One region of the Streptomyces sp. NPDC057307 genome, then DNA from elsewhere that is predicted to be linked to it. Evidence: riboswitches for the same ligand, from Rfam matches in the RefSeq annotation. Region 1 holds a riboswitch; the other holds the start of a gene.
The links. A riboswitch is a leader RNA that binds a small molecule or an ion and turns the genes downstream of it on or off. The one in region 1 is predicted to bind glycine.
Positions count from the first base shown of each region.

Region 2: it holds a riboswitch for glycine, as region 1 does, so the genes downstream of both, gcvP (aminomethyl-transferring glycine dehydrogenase) here and gcvT (glycine cleavage system aminomethyltransferase GcvT) in region 1, are expected to answer to the same signal.

Region 1 covers NZ_JBHUZM010000017.1:78,393-86,117, forward strand. Annotated here, with positions in the region: gene ACFUN8_RS09835 (MFS transporter) at 1-511, shown strand, start outside; gene ACFUN8_RS09840 (L-serine ammonia-lyase) at 601-1,983, opposite strand; gene glyA (serine hydroxymethyltransferase) at 2,154-3,422, opposite strand; gene gcvH (glycine cleavage system protein GcvH) at 3,439-3,816, opposite strand; gene gcvT (glycine cleavage system aminomethyltransferase GcvT) at 3,897-5,060, opposite strand; glycine riboswitch at 5,220-5,317, opposite strand; gene ACFUN8_RS09860 (AAA family ATPase) at 5,522-6,196, shown strand; gene ACFUN8_RS09865 (enhanced serine sensitivity protein SseB) at 6,550-7,299, shown strand; gene ACFUN8_RS09870 (enhanced serine sensitivity protein SseB C-terminal domain-containing protein) at 7,431-7,725, shown strand, end outside.
Region 2 covers NZ_JBHUZM010000101.1:5,285-13,009, reverse strand. Annotated here, with positions in the region: gene gcvP (aminomethyl-transferring glycine dehydrogenase) at 1-1,864, opposite strand, end outside; glycine riboswitch at 2,043-2,140, opposite strand; gene ACFUN8_RS27310 (PRC-barrel domain-containing protein) at 2,264-2,659, shown strand; gene ACFUN8_RS27305 (DNA polymerase IV) at 2,693-4,111, opposite strand; gene ACFUN8_RS27300 (MerR family transcriptional regulator) at 4,190-4,756, opposite strand; gene ACFUN8_RS27295 (bifunctional nuclease family protein) at 4,942-5,415, opposite strand; gene ACFUN8_RS27290 (MerR family transcriptional regulator) at 5,469-6,221, opposite strand; gene ACFUN8_RS27285 (FHA domain-containing protein) at 6,239-7,150, opposite strand; gene ACFUN8_RS27280 (DUF881 domain-containing protein) at 7,236-7,725, opposite strand, start outside.

The DNA of each region.
Region 1 (7,725 bases):
CCTGACCGTGCCCGTACTGGTCGCGCCCCTGATCGCCGGGCGGCTGGCCGCCCGGGGGACGCCCCTGGACAAGATCATGACGTGGAGCATCGCCCTGCTCGTCGTGGGCCTGGTGCTGACGGGCGTGGGCGCCGGGCCGGGCCTGGTGTGGATGGCGCTGCCGATGGCGGTCGTCGGCGTCGGATTCGGTCTGCAGGCCGGTCTGGTGGACGGTGAGGCCCTGTCGCAGGTGCCGGAGAAGGAGGCGGGCATGGCGGCCGGGTGGATCAACACCGTACGGCTCGGCAGCGAGGCCATCGCGGTGTCCCTGTTCGGCTCGCTGTTCGCCAGCTTCGTGGGCAGCGCCGCCGACGCCTCCCGTCAGGGATTCGCCGTCATCACGATCGGCTCCACCTTGTTCGCGGCGGTGATCGGCGTCTGGTCGGTGGTCCTCATGCGCCGGGGCCGGCAGGGTGAACCGCTGCTCCCGCGGAGTCGGGTCCGCGCCCGGTCGGCGGACACCGGGTCATGAACACGGAGTCGTGAACAGCGGGTCGTGAACACCGGATCATGAACACCGGATCATGAACACAGGGTCGTGAAACGGGGTCGGTACCCGCCTCAGCACTCGATGATGTTCACCGCGAGCCCGCCCCGCGCGGTCTCCTTGTACTTGACCGACATGTCGGCGCCGGTCTCCTTCATCGTCTTGATGACCTTGTCCAGGGACACCTTGTGGCTGCCGTCGCCGCGCAGCGCCATCTTCGCGGCCGTCACCGCCTTGACCGCCGCCATGCCGTTGCGCTCGATGCACGGGATCTGGACGAGGCCGCCGACCGGGTCGCAGGTTAGGCCGAGGTTGTGCTCCATGCCGATCTCGGCGGCGTTCTCGACCTGTTCGGGGCTGCCGCCCAGGACCTCCGCGAGGGCGCCCGCCGCCATGGAGCAGGCCGAGCCGACCTCGCCCTGGCAGCCGACCTCGGCGCCCGAGATGGACGCGTTCTCCTTGAAGAGCATGCCGATCGCGCCGGCGGCGAGCAGGAAGCGGACGATGTCGTCGTCCTTCTCGGCGTCCGTGTGGCCGGCCGCGGCGAAGTTCAGGTAGTAGTGCAGGACGGCGGGGATGATGCCCGCCGCGCCGTTGGTGGGTGCGGTGACGACACGGCCGCCCGCCGCGTTCTCCTCGTTGACCGCCATCGCGTAGAGGGTGATCCACTCCATCGCGTGGGCCGCCGGGTCGCCCTCGGCGCGCAGCTGCCGCGCCGAATTCGCCGCGCGGCGGCGGACCTTGAGGCCGCCGGGCAGGATGCCCTCGCGCGCCATGCCGCGTGCCACGCACGCCCGCATGGCTCCCCAGATCTCCAGCAGACCCTCGCGGATCTCGGCCTCCGTGCGCCATGCCTTCTCGTTCTCCAGCATCAGCGCGGAGATCGAGAGCCCGGTCTCGCCGGCCAGCCGCAGGAGTTCGTCACCGCTGCGGAAACGGTACGTCAGCACCGTGTCGTCCAGCTTGATGCGGTCCTCGCCCACGGCGTCCTCGTCCACGACGAACCCGCCGCCGACCGAGTAGTACGTCTTCTCCAGGAGGGTGCCGCCGTCGGAGTCGTACGCGGAGACCGTCATGCCGTTCGCGTGGTACGGCAGTGCCTTGCGCCGGTGCAGGACCAGGTCCGCGTCGAAGTCGAAGCCGATCTCGTGCATTCCGAGGAGGCTGATGCGGCCCTCCGTACGGATGGCGTCCACCCGCGCGTCGGCGGACTCGATGTCGACGGTACGGGGGGACTCGCCCGCCAGGCCCAGCAGCACCGCCTTGGGCGTCCCGTGGCCGTGGCCGGTGGCGCCGAGCGAGCCGAAGAGTTCGGCCCTGACCTTGGCGGTGTGGGCCAGCAGGCCCTCGTTCTTCAGCCGGCGGGCGAAGAGGCCCGCCGCGCGCATGGGACCGACCGTGTGGGAGCTGGACGGGCCGATACCGATCGAGAACAGGTCGAAGACCGAGATGGCCACGGTGGGACTCCTAGCTGGTTGGTAGACGCCGTTGTCTGCCGGGGTGGTGCAGAAACCGCACATACAGGGTGGAACGGTACGGGGCACCGCGCGCGCCGATCGGGTGCGCGCGGTGCCCCGGGGGCGTGTCCGGAAGTCCGGAGACGCCCGAGCCGTGGTCGCGGGTGCGACTACAGGCCGGGGTACAGCGGGTGTTTCGCCGCCAGCGCCGTCACGCGCGCCGCCAGGGCGTCGCGGTCGAACTCGGGCTTCAGCGCCGCCGCGATGACGTCCGCGACCTCGGTGAAGTCCTCGGTCGTGAAGCCGCGGGTGGCGAGCGCCGGGGTGCCGATCCGCAGGCCGGAGGTGACCATCGGCGGGCGCGGGTCGTTCGGGACGGCGTTGCGGTTGACCGTGATGCCGATCTCGTGCAGCCGGTCCTCGGCCTGCTGGCCGTCCAGCTCCGAGTTTCGCAGGTCGACCAGGACGAGGTGCACGTCCGTGCCGCCGGAGAGGACCGAGACGCCGACCTTCGTGACGTCGTCCTGGACCAGGCGCTCGGCGAGGATGCGCGCGCCGTCCAGCGTGAGCTGCTGGCGCTCCTTGAACTCCTCGGTCGCCGCGACCTTGAAGGACACCGCCTTCGCCGCGATGACGTGCTCCAGCGGACCGCCCTGCTGTCCGGGGAAGACCGCGGAGTTGATCTTCTTGGCCAGCTCCTGGGTGGAGAGGATCACGCCGCCGCGCGGGCCGCCCAGGGTCTTGTGCGTGGTCGTGGTGACGACGTGCGCGTGCGGCACCGGGTTGGGGTGCAGGCCCGCGGCGACCAGACCGGCGAAGTGCGCCATGTCGACCATCAGATACGCGTCGACCTCGTCCGCGATCCGCCGGAACGCGGCGAAGTCGAGCTGACGCGGGTACGCGGACCAGCCGGCCACGATGAGCTTCGGGCGCGACTCCTTGGCCAGGCGCTCGACCTCGGCCATGTCGACCTGACCGGTCTCCTCGTCGACGTGGTAGGCGACCACGTTGTAGAGCTTGCCGGAGAAGTTGATCTTCATGCCGTGCGTCAGATGACCGCCGTGGGCCAGATTCAGACCCATGATCGTGTCGCCCGGCTTCAGCAGCGCGAACATCGCCGCGGCGTTGGCCTGCGCGCCTGAGTGGGGCTGCACGTTGGCGTGCTCGGCGCCGAAGAGCGCCTTCACCCGGTCGATCGCGATGTTCTCGATGACGTCGACGTGCTCACAGCCGCCGTAGTACCGGCGGCCCGGGTAGCCCTCGGCGTACTTGTTGGTCAGGACGGAGCCCTGCGCCTCCATGACGGCGACCGGGGCGAAGTTCTCCGACGCGATCATTTCGAGCGTCGACTGCTGGCGGTGGAGTTCGGCGTCGACGGCGGCGGCGACGTCGGGGTCGAGCTCGTGGAGAGAGGAGTTGAGGAGCGACTTCGAAGACATCACAGTCCCTGGGGTCTCAGTTGCCGGAGAATTCGGTGTAGTCGTCGGCGGAGAGCAGGTCCTTCGGCTCCTCCGTGACGCGCACCTTGAACAGCCAGCCGCCCTCGAAGGGTGCGGAGTTCACCAGCGAGGGGTCGTCCACGACGTCCTGGTTCGCCTCGGTGACCTCACCCGTGACGGGGGAGTACAGGTCGCTGACCGACTTGGTCGACTCCAGCTCGCCGCAGGTCTCGCCCGCGGTCACCGTGGAACCGAGCTCGGGGAGCTGGGCGTACACGACGTCGCCGAGGGCGTTCGCCGCGTACTCCGTGATACCGACCGTCGACACGCCGTCATCGGCGGTCGACAGCCACTCGTGCTCCTTGCTGTAGCGCAGCTGCTGGGGGTTGCTCATGTCGTGAATTCTCCTGTACGCGGGGGAGTGGTGGTGAACACGTGTCTTGCCCAGTGAGATGGGGCCCGGTCCGGCGGGCGCTACTTCTGACGCTTGTAGAAGGGCAGCGCGACGACCTCGTAGGGCTCGATCGAGCCCCGGATGTCGACCCCGACGCCCGTCGTGCCCGCCGCGGCGTGCGACGCGTCCACGTAGGCCATGGCGATCGGCCGGCCCAGCGTCGGCGACGGAGCGCCCGAGGTGACATGGCCCACCACCGCACCGTCCGCCACCACCGGGTATCCGGCGCGCGGCACGCGGCGGCCCGTGGCGACGAGTCCGGTCAGCTTGCGCGGGGGCGCGGTCTCGGCGCGTTCGGCGGCGGCCTCCAGCGCCGTACGGCCCACGAAGTAGCCCTCCTTCTCGAACTTGACGACCCGGCCCAGGCCCGCGTCGAAGGGCGTGAGGCCGGTCGTCAGCTCCTGCCCGTACAGCGGCATGCCCGCCTCCATCCGCAGGGTGTCGCGGCACGAGAGGCCGGCGGGTACGAGTCCGGCGGACGCGCCCGCGGCCATCAGGGCCTGCCACAGCCCTTCCGCGTGGCGGGGCTCCACGAACAGCTCGAAGCCGTCCTCACCCGTGTAGCCGGTACGGGCGATCAGCGCGGGTACGCCGGCGACGGTGCCGGGCAGTCCGGCGTAGTACTTGAGCCCGGCCAGATCGGCGTCGGTGAGCTGGGCCAGGATGCCGGGCGACAGCGGGCCCTGGACGGCGAGCAGCGCGTACGCGTCGCGGTCGTCCCGCACCTCGACATCGAAGTCCGCGGCGCGGCCGGTCAGCTCGTCGAGCACGACCTGCGCGTTGGAGGCGTTCGCGACGACCATGAACTCGGGGGCGCCGTGGGTGTCGAGGCGGTACACGATCAGGTCGTCCAGGATCCCGCCGTCCTCCTGGCAGATCATGGTGTAGCGGGCGCGGCCCACGGCGAGGGTGCCGATGTTGCCGACCAGCGCGTAGTCCAGCGCCTCGGCGGCCTGCGTGCCGGTGACGGTGATCTCGCCCATGTGGGAGAGGTCGAAGAGACCGGCCTTCGTACGGACGGCGAGGTGCTCCTCACGCTCGCTGGCGTAGCGCAGCGGCATGTCCCAGCCTGCGAAGTCGGTCATCGTGGCGCCCAGCGCGCGGTGCACGGCGTCGAGCGCGGTGAGGCGCGGGGCGTCGGGACCGGCCGCTTCGGGGACGGGGGTGTCGGACGTATCGCTCATAGGTGTGGCTCCCAGGGCATGACAGAGAGGACAATCCTCCCCATCTGTCATCGGAACCTGAGAGGTTCATCACGACGTGTACGTACACGTACGCATACGGAGGTCGTGACTTGCACCTTGGGTGGAAGCGCCTGACGGCGATTCGCTTTTCAGATCTGCCTCGTCCGCGCGGTACTGGGCCTGAGAGATTCAAGGGAGGAACTTGCTCCTTCGGCGCCCGGCACCAACGGTGACCGGGACTCTCCCGCGCGGATTCGAACGGCCGGTATGGAGTTGGCGCGCACATCATCGCACGCGACGGCCTCCGTAGGGAGGGAGGGCGGCGGGGACGTCCCACCGGGCGGCCGGACGGGGCCGACAGGGCCGTGAGCAGCAAAACGCTTGGTGCCGTATTACCAGTTCTTTACACTTGATGGGCAAGGGTCATCGGCCACGGCGATGGACCCGACAGGGGGAGGGCGATGACGTTGCAGCGGTCCCGTGCAGGTGCGTACGCGACGACCGCGGGGGTGCCCGCCCAGCCGGCCGCGGTCCCCCGCAAGGCCTTGGCGGCGGTGCCGCCGGTCATCCGGGACCTGCGGGAACGGGGACGGCGGGGGCCCCGGCGGCTGACCTTCGGCGACGGCGACGTGGTCGTCGTCTCGGGCCTGCCGGGCAGCGGGAAGTCCACACTGATCGGCCGGGCCGCCGCGGGCCGGGGGATCGACTCGCAGGACACCCGCGACCGCTGGGCGGGCCGGCTGCCCGAGCGGCTGCCGTACGCCGTCTACCGGCCGCTGGTGCGCCTCGCGCACTACGCGGGGCTGCGGCGCGCGCTGCGCTCCGGTGACAGCGTGGTGGTGCACGACTGCGGCACCCAGGCGTGGGTCCGCCGCTGGCTGGCCCGTGAGGCCCGCCGCCGCGGCAGAAGGCTCCATCTGGTGCTGCTCGACGTGACCCCGAAGACGGCCCGCGCGGGTCAGCGCGAGCGCGGGCGCGGGGTGTCCGGCTACGCCTTCGCCCGCCACCGCCGCGCGGTGTCCCGCCTCGTCACGGCGGCGGAATCCGGCCACCTCCCACCGGGCTGCGCGTCGGCGGTCCTCCTGGACCGCGACGCGGCGGGGGCACTGACGGGGATCGACTTCCCGGGGGCGTGAGCGGGGCCGTGCGCGTGGCACGCGGCAGGGGCGCGCGGGCCGCCCTCCGGCCCGGGGCCGTCCCCGATCACCGGAGGGCCGGCGGATGCGCCCCGTCCGGCGGTCGAGGACGAATCCCCACGCGGGGGGTCCCGGCTGGGCTGGGCCTACCCCCGATCACCGGAGCGCCGCCGCGTGCGGCCCGTCCGGCGATCGGGGACGAATCCCCACGCGGGGGTCCTGGCGCCCCGCGTCGCCGGTGGGCGGGCGGAGCGCGGATCCGGCGTCGGCGTCGCGCGGCCACGGGCCCGCGGCGTTAGGGTTTCCGCGGCACGCGGGGCGGGCCGCACGCACGGGCGACACGGGAGAGTTACGTGAACACAGCATGGCCGGGCAACGAGTTGGAAGAGGTGCTCGCCGCCTCGCTCGGGAACGCGGCCGCCGGCGGGCGGCTCGTCGAGGTGCTCGGGCGCAGCCGGCTCTGGGTGCCGCTGCCCAACGGCGGCGGACCCGACAGCCCCGCCCTGGATCTGCCCACCATGGAGATCGAGGGCGCGCCGTACGTCCCCGTCTTCAGCTCCGAGCAGCAGTTCCTCCAGTGCGTCGGGGCTCATATGCCGTTCACCGTCGCCCCGGCCCGCGAGTTCGCCCGCGGCCTGCCCCCGCAGCTCGGCATCGCCGTGAACCCCGGCGGCATGGTCGGCGCCCCACTGCCGCCGCTCGCCGTCGCGGAGCTGTGCCGGGTGGGCCGTACGCCCCTGGACGGCCCCGCGAGCGGCGGGCGGGTGCGGCTCTTCGAGCCCGACTGGCAGGAGGACCCGGTCGACTTCCTGACCGCGGCGGCCGAGGAGTTCGAGGCGTCCGGCGTCGTCCTCAGCGCCCGCCGCGGGCTCGCCAGCGTCGAGGGCGAGGCCCCGGTGCTCTTCGTCGGTGTGCAGCTCTCCTCCTGGGAGGCCGCCGAACGCAACGCGCCCATGGACGCGCTGGGCAGGGCACTCGGCCGCGTCCACGTCGGCTGGCCGGTCAATCTCGTCCTGCTGGACGCCACTCAGGACCCGGTCGGCACCTGGATGCTGGAGCGGGTGCGGCCCTTCTACCAGCGGACGGCCGTTCCGCCCGCGTAACACGCCGTCGCGACCGGCCCCGGAACCGGCCATGACCCGCCGGTCTAAGCTGGTTTGATGGCCTGGCCGGCACGGGCCCGAAGCGGGGGAGGCCGGTCCAAACAATGGATCGACGAGGGGCGGGACCAAGAGTGAGCGCGTCAGGCACCGCGGCGACGGGGCAGGTCGAGCACATGCTGCGCCAGGTGACGCCAGGACGCTACGACGCCTACGAGGCGCTGCTCCAGGCACTCGCCGACGGCTCCGGGGGCCAGGTGTGGATGCTGCTCTGGCACGGCCGCGCGGGCTCGCCCGACGCGCAGTACGGGAACATGGAGGTCGACGGCCTCGGCTACGCGCCCTGCGTCACCTCCGCCCAGGAGCTGTCCGTCAGTGGCTGGAACCGAGCGCACGAGGTCGTCACCGGCCGCGACGTCGCCCGCGCCC
Region 2 (7,725 bases), on a different contig from region 1:
CGACGACCTTCATGCCGGCCATGACCGCGCTGGCGGCGTTCGTGCCGTGCGCGGACGACGGGATGAGGCAGACGGTGCGGCCGGTGTCGCCGTTGGCGCGGTGGTACGCCCGTACGGCCAGCAGCCCGGCGAGTTCGCCCTGGGAGCCCGCGTTGGGCTGGAGGGACACCGCGTCGTAGCCGGTGACCTCCGCCAGGCGCTCCTCCAGCTCACGGATCAGCGTGAGATACCCCTGCGCCTGGTCGGCCGGCGCGAAGGGGTGCAGCGCGGCGAACTCCGGCCAGGTCACCGGCTCCATCTCGGTGGTGGCGTTGAGCTTCATGGTGCAGGAGCCGAGGGGGATCATGCCGCGGTCCAGCGCGTAGTCGCGGTCGGCGAGCCTGCGCAGATAGCGCAGCATCGCGGTCTCGGAGCGGTACTGGTGGAAGACCGGGTGCGCGAGGTAGGTGTCGGTGCGCAGCAGGGCGTCCGGCAGCGCGTCGGCGGACGCGGCGTCCAGGGCCTCGATGTCGCCCTTGACGCCGAAGGCGGTCCATACGGCGGCGAGTTGGGCCCGCCCGGTGGTCTCGTCGCAGGCGAGCGAGACAAGGTCGGCGTCGACGAGGCGGAGGTTGACCCCGCCCTCGCGGGCGGCGGCCACGACCTGGGCGGCGCGGCCCGGGACCCGTACGGTCAGCGTGTCGAAGTAGGCACCGTGCACGATCTCGACGCCGCCGGCGCGCAAGCCGTCGGCGAGGACGGTCGCGTAGCGGTGGGTGCGCTCGGCGATCGCGCGCAGTCCGTCGGGGCCGTGGTAGACCGCGTACATTCCGGCCATCACGGCGAGCAGCACCTGAGCGGTACAGATGTTGCTGGTGGCCTTCTCGCGGCGGATGTGCTGCTCACGGGTCTGCAGCGCCAGCCGGTACGCCTTGTTGCCGTCCGCGTCCACGGAGACGCCGACGAGCCGTCCGGGCAGGCTGCGGGCGAACTTCTCGCGTACGGCCATGAATCCGGCGTGCGGTCCGCCGAAGCCCATGGGGACGCCGAACCGCTGGGTGGTGCCGACGGCGATGTCCGCGCCCAGCTCACCGGGCGAGGTGAGCAGGGTGAGGGCCAGCAGGTCGGCGGCGACGGTGACGATCGCGCCGAGTCCGTGCGCCTGCTCGATGACGGGCTTGATGTCCCGTACGGCTCCGGAGGCGCCCGGGTACTGCAGCAGTACGCCGAAGACGCCGTGCTCGGCGGCCTCGGCCGGGATCCCGTCGGCCAGGTCGGCGACGACGACGTCGACGCCGGCCGGTTCGGCCCGGGTGCGGATGACGGCGACGGTCTGCGGCAGCGCGTCGGCGTCGACCAGGAAGACGCCGCCCTTCACCTTGCCGACCCGGCGGGCGAGCGCCATGGCCTCGGCGGCGGCCGTGCCCTCGTCCAGCAGGGAGGCGCCCGACGTCGGCAGACCGGTGAGATCGGCGACCACGGTCTGGAAGTTGAGCAGTGCCTCCAGGCGCCCCTGGGAGATCTCGGGCTGGTACGGCGTGTACGCGGTGTACCAGGCCGGGTTCTCCATCACGTTGCGCAGGATCACCGGCGGGGTGAAGGTGCCGTAGTAGCCGAGGCCGATCATCGGGGCGAGGACCTGGTTGCGGTCCGCGAGGCTGCGCAGCTCGGCCAGCACCTCGGCCTCGGTGCGGGCGTCGGGCAGCCGCAGGGCCTCGGCGCTCTTGATCACGTCGGGCACCGCGGCGGCGGTCAGCTCGTCGAGCGAGCCGTAGCCGACCTGCGCGAGCATCTTCGCCTGCGCGGCGGCGTCGGGGCCGACGTGGCGCCGCTCGAAGGGGGTTCCTCGTTCAAGCTGCGAGAGCGGTGTGCGGTGGGCTGTCATTCGGGAGGCCTCCTGGTCTGGCGCGACCTGCGAGGGGCACCGATACACGGGTGCCCGGACGGCCTCCCCCTCTGTCACATCAACCTGAGAGTTTCACCGGTCCGCCGCGAGGCGGGCCGGCTTTCACCGTCGGTGAGAGCGGATGCCGTCCGACACCTGCTCTGCTTTCCAGAGTGACCTCGTCCATGCGGTACGGGGGCCTGAGAGTTTCCGGGGAGGATTTGCTCCTTCGGCGCCTCCGGCAGTCTCACCGGATGGCTCTCCCGCACGGGGTCGACAGCCACTGACCAGCGTACCAGCGAGCTCTCCGCGCGGACTTCGAGCGGACTTCGAGTGGCCGACAGCCCCGATGTGCCCTTTCGTAGGGTGAGGGAGCATGTGCGACCAGTTGGAGGGACCGTGCAGACCGACATCGATCCGCGCAGCCTGATCGGCCGCAAGGCGTACGACCGCGACGGGCACAAGATCGGCACTGTCGACGAGGTGTATCTGGACGACGCCACGGGCGTGCCGGAGTGGGCGGCGGTACGGACCGGGCTGTTCAGCCGGGACGCGTTCGTACCCCTGGCCCCCAGCACCTACCGCAACGAGTCCCTGCACGTCCCGTACGAGCGCGGCCTGATCAAGGACGCGCCCGACTTCGGTGTCGGCCGCCATCTCTCCCCCGACCAGGAGGTCCAGCTCTACCACCACTACCAACTGGCCCTGCCGGAGCCCGCGGCCCCGGAACGCCCGCCCCGCCCGGCGGACCGCGACTTCGGCCAGGTGGCGGGCCGGGACGACTCCACGGAGTAGCACGGCGCCGTTCGTCAGACGCGGCCCGGCCGGTCAGTCCCGCTGCCGGGGCGCCCGATCCGGTGGTGTCGCCACCAAGGGCAGCGGTTCCGACAGCTCCAGGTCGGGATCGTCCGTACGGAAGGTGCGCACCCGGCCCGGAACGGCCTGCGTGGGCTCCTCGAACCGTACGGTGACCCGCCCCACGCCACTGCCCTGCACCCACCCCGCGCCGAACTCGGCATGGCGCACGTCGTGCCCCGCCGGCCAGTGCCGCTCGGCGACCGCGTCGGCCCCGGGCTCCGGCACCGGCACGGGTTCCTCCGCAGGCTCGTCCGGCGCCGTCGCGACGTCCGGCTCATCGGCCACCACCGCGACCGCGGTCTCCGCGTCCGCCGCCGCCTGCGCCTGCGCGAACAGGTCCTCCTGCGTGTAGTCGGTCAGCCCCGTCACCCCTACCCCCAGCAGCCGCACCCCGCCGGTGGTGTCCAGGGACTCCAGCAGCCTCCCCGCGGCTTCCCGCACGACGCCCGGGTCGTCCGTGGGCCCGCGCAGCGTCTCGGAGCGGGTGAGCGTCGAGAAGTCGTACCGCCGCACCTTGAGGACGATGGTCCGGCCGGAGTGCCCCGACTCCCGGAGCCGTCGCACACAGCGCTCCGCCAGCCGGTCCACCTCCGTCCTGACCCGCACACGGTCGTGCAGATCGACGTCGAAGGTGTCCTCGACGGAGACGGACTTGGTCTCGCGCTCGGCCACCACCGGCCGGTCGTCGTGCCCCGACGCCATCCGGTACAGCGAGGTGCCGTGCGCCTTCCCCACGAGCCGCACCAGCTCGTCCTCCCCGGCCTCCGTCAGATCGGCGACGGTGGTCATCCCGGCCCGGCGCAGATGCTCACCGGTGGCTGGCCCGACCCCGGGCAGCGTCCGTACGCTCATCGGCCCCAGCAGCTCCCGCTCGGTGCCCGGCTCCATGAGCACCAGACCGTCGGGTTTCGCCTGCTCGGAGGCGATCTTCGCGAGCATCTTGGACCCGGCGAGCCCCACCGAGCCGGTCAGACCGGTCACCGCCCTGATGTCCCGCCGCAGCCGCTCACCCGTCGCACGCGCGGACGCCGAGTCGAAAGCGGACCCACCGGCCTCCAGATCGACGAACGCCTCGTCCAGACTCAGCGGCTCCACCAGCGGTGACAGTCGGCCCAGCAGCTCCATCACCTGCTCGCTGACCGTGCGGTAGAGCGCGAAGCGCGGCACCAGATACGCCGCGTTCGGCGCGAGCCGGCGCGCCTGCGCCATCGGCATGGCCGAGTGGATCCCGAACCGCCGCGCCTCGTACGACGCCGTCGAGACGACCCCGCGCGGACCGAGACCCCCGACGACGACCGGCTTTCCACGCAGGCTCGGCTTCGCCGCCTGCTCGGCGGCGGCGAAGAAGGCATCCATGTCCAGATGCAGGATGGTCGGCGCGGGTCTCACCCCACCGATGCTCCCCTACGGCACTGACAATCGCCCCGAACCAGAGCCAGAAGCGGAACCCGAGCCCGGACCGGCCGCTCAGACGGCCCGGTCACGGCGGCGACGGGCGAGTTCGTCGGCGGGGTTGTGACCGATCAGGGTCTCACCGGTGTCGACGCGCTCCCCGTGCAGCTGGGAGAGCGCCGCCTCGACGTCCCGCCACACCACACCGACGGCGATCCCGAAGATGCCCTGACCGCCCTGCAGAAGGTCCACGACCTCGTCGGGGGACGAGCACTCGTACACCGTCGCGCCGTCGCTCATGAGCGTCATGCGCTCCAGGTCCCCGGCCCCGCGGTCGCGCAGATGCTGAACCGCCGTCCGGATGTTCTGGAGAGCGACACCGGTGTCCAGGAAGCGCTTCACGATCTTGAGGAAGACGACGTCGCGGAAGCTGTAGAGCCGCTGCGTGCCGGATCCCTTCGCGGGACGCACACTCGGCTCCACCAGCTCGGTGCGCGCCCAGTAGTCCAACTGGCGGTACGTGATGCCCGCCGCCGCGCACGCGGTCGGCCCCCGGTAGCCGACCGTGTCGGTCGTGGGGTCGGACGTACTGCCGTGAAGCGGGTACGGGCCGTTCGCCGTACCGTCGCCGCTGCTTCTCACACCGACCTCCGTCCTTGACCTGCCCCGTCGACGGTAAGCAGTCCCTCCGGGTGCGTCAACGATCGCCACGCTAGGCACGCCGAGTGATAATCACCCTGAGAGTGGTTTCCCGTGTCTCGCCACCGGGAAAGGCTGCTCGAATGCGCGGACGGAGTCCGGTATGACGGTCATCGACCGTGCGGCGCTCACTGGCTGTTGGTCCCGAAATCCTCCGGAGAGATCTGGTCGAGGAATTCGCGGAACTTCTCCACCTCGTCCTCCTGCTCGTCGGGGATGGCGATACCCGCATCGTCCAGCACCCCGTCGCTGCCGTAGATGGGCGTGCCGGTGCGCAGTGCCAGCGCTATGGCGTCGGACGGCCTGGCACTCACCTCGACACCACTCGCGAAGACCAGCTCCGCGTAGAAGACTCCTTCGCGCAGGTCGGTGATGCGCACCTGCGTAAGTTCCTGGCCCACTGCCTCAAGAACATCCTTGAAGAGGTCATGGGTCAGTGGTCGGGCCGGTGCCATGCCCTGTTGGGCGAAGGCAATAGCGGTAGCTTCCCCAGGCCCGATCCAGATGGGAAGGTACCGGTCGCCTCCCACTTCACGCAGGAGCACGATCGGTTGGTTGGAGGGCATTTCCACCCGGACACCCACGACGTCGAGCTCGTTCACACAGCAACCCTAGGACGTGCCCGGTCGGTTTGGGTAGTCGGACTCCCCCAAGATCAGGGCAGGCGGACTCCGAGAGCCGTCTGCACCAGTGCCGCGTGGAGCCGTACCGAGAGCGCGGCCAGCTCCTTCGTCGCGGCCTCGGCATGGGCCCTGGTCTGCGGATTGCGGTGCCGGCGCAGGGGTGCGACGACCTGCTCGACCAGTCCGGCCTCGCGGTCGGCGGCGGCTTTCACGGCGCGCAGATGCCGAGGTTCCAGGCCGAATCTTCCGAGTTCCGCGACAAGTTTTGCCACGGTCACGGTCTCGGAGTCGTAGCCGCCCTCCGCCATCGGGGCGATGAGGCCGTACGACTCCCACTCGTCCAGCTCGCTCTCGCCCGCCTCGGTGGCCGCCAGCAGCTCCGCGCGGCCGATCCTCGGGGCGGTGGGCAGCTCGGGCTCCGCGTCCCACGTGGAGCCGAGGAGTTCCCGCTGAGGGCCCTGGGAGACCTGAGCGGGCAGCGGGAGCCGTTCACCGCGCGATACGGCGTCGAGATGCTCCCTGATGACCTTGAGGGGCAGATAGTGGTCCCGCTGCATCCGCAGGACCTGGGCGAGGCGCTCGACGTCCTCGGGGCTGAACTTCCGGTACCCGGAGGGGGTCCGCCGGGGCTCGACAAGCCCTTCGGCCTCCAGGAACCGGATCTTGGAGATGGTGACCTCGGGGAACTCGTCCCTGAGCTGGTTCAGCACCATGCCGATGCTGACCAGACGGTCACCCGTGGGGGCGGTGCCGTGACCGGCACCGCCCGTCGGTGGTCGCAGCATGGACCTTCCCTGAAGGGTCACACGCCCCGCTGGCTCGCGTAGAAGACCAGCCGGTACTTGCCGATCTGGACCTCGTCACCGTTCGACACCGCGACGGCGTCGATCCGCTCCCGGTTGACGTACGTGCCGTTGAGACTGCCGACATCGGAGACCGTGAAGTGGCCTTCCGGGCTCCTGCGGAACTCGACGTGCCGACGGGACACCGTGACGTCGTCGAGGAAGATGTCGCTCTGCGGGTGCCTTCCCGCCGTCGTCAGGTCGCCGTCCAGCAGGAAGCGGCTGCCCGAGTTCGGTCCGCGACGTACGACCAGCAGCGCGGAGCCGAGCGGAAGCGCGTCCACCGCGGCCTGCGCCTCCGGCGACAGCGAGGGAACGGCCGTCTGGCCGGTCGCCTCCGCCTCGTACGCCTCAAGACCTGAGATCGAGATGGTCGAGGTCGTCTCCGAAGGACGCTCCGCGGGCGTTCCGGCCCTCAGCGGCGCACCACAGTTGGAGCAGAACCGACTGTCCTGGGTGTTGCGGTGCCCGCACCTCGTACAAACCGGCAAGGCCGCCATGGACGGACCCTCCTGACCGGGGGGAAACCCTCCACCCGTACGTGAGGTTGATGGTCCACCGAAACCTATGCCGCCGGAACTCGCGGGGTCAACAGACGACGCGCCCTGACCGCCCGAATTGTCCCCACCGGGGCTGCCGACCTCGTCGCGGAAGAGCGGGCGCTCGCCGCTCTGCTCCTCCTGGCCGTGGCGCGGTGCGCGATGCCGGGCGTTACCGCCGTCCTCGCGTGCACTCCTGCCGAACAACTTTCCAAACAACTTCACGGGCGATTCCCCTTGACCTGAACAGACCCGCCCGTGGGGCAGGACGAACCCTGAATGAACACACCTGCCGACTCGGACATCTTCACAACGTCCGTAACCATCAGACAGTTTCCACCACGCACCATGCGGAATGTGCGCCGACCCCCCGGAACCTTCTGCCCTGGTCCGCCGGTCCGCATGCGCCCCCGCCCCACTACGACGACGACCGAGCGTAGTCAGGCCGCTTCGCCGGTCGCAAGGCGTCGACGACGATCTCCTCATCAGCCGCCACCGTGGCCGTGGCCTGCTCCTTCTCCAACGTCTGCACCACACCTCCGGGAATGTTGAGCGCGGGCTCCAGATCCTGCGGTTTGCCGATCACCTTGAAAAGGTACGGCGCCTCGATCCGCTTCCCGTCCACCTCGATGTCGCCGTCGCTGCCGGAAAGGTATGTCGCGGCGACCACCCGGACCCCGTTCACCTGGATCGCCTCGGCGCCGGCCGCCCGCAGCTCCTGGATCGCGTCCAGCAGCATGTCGGAGTCGACGGTGCCGCCGGGGTCCTGGACGGTCATCGTGATACCGGGGCCCTGGGCGGCGACCGTACCGGCCAGGATGCCGAGCTGCTGCTCCTTCTCCCGCGTCTGCTTACGCGCCTCCTCGGCCTGGTCGGAGCTGTTCTCCAGCTCCGTCTGCTGGTCGTCC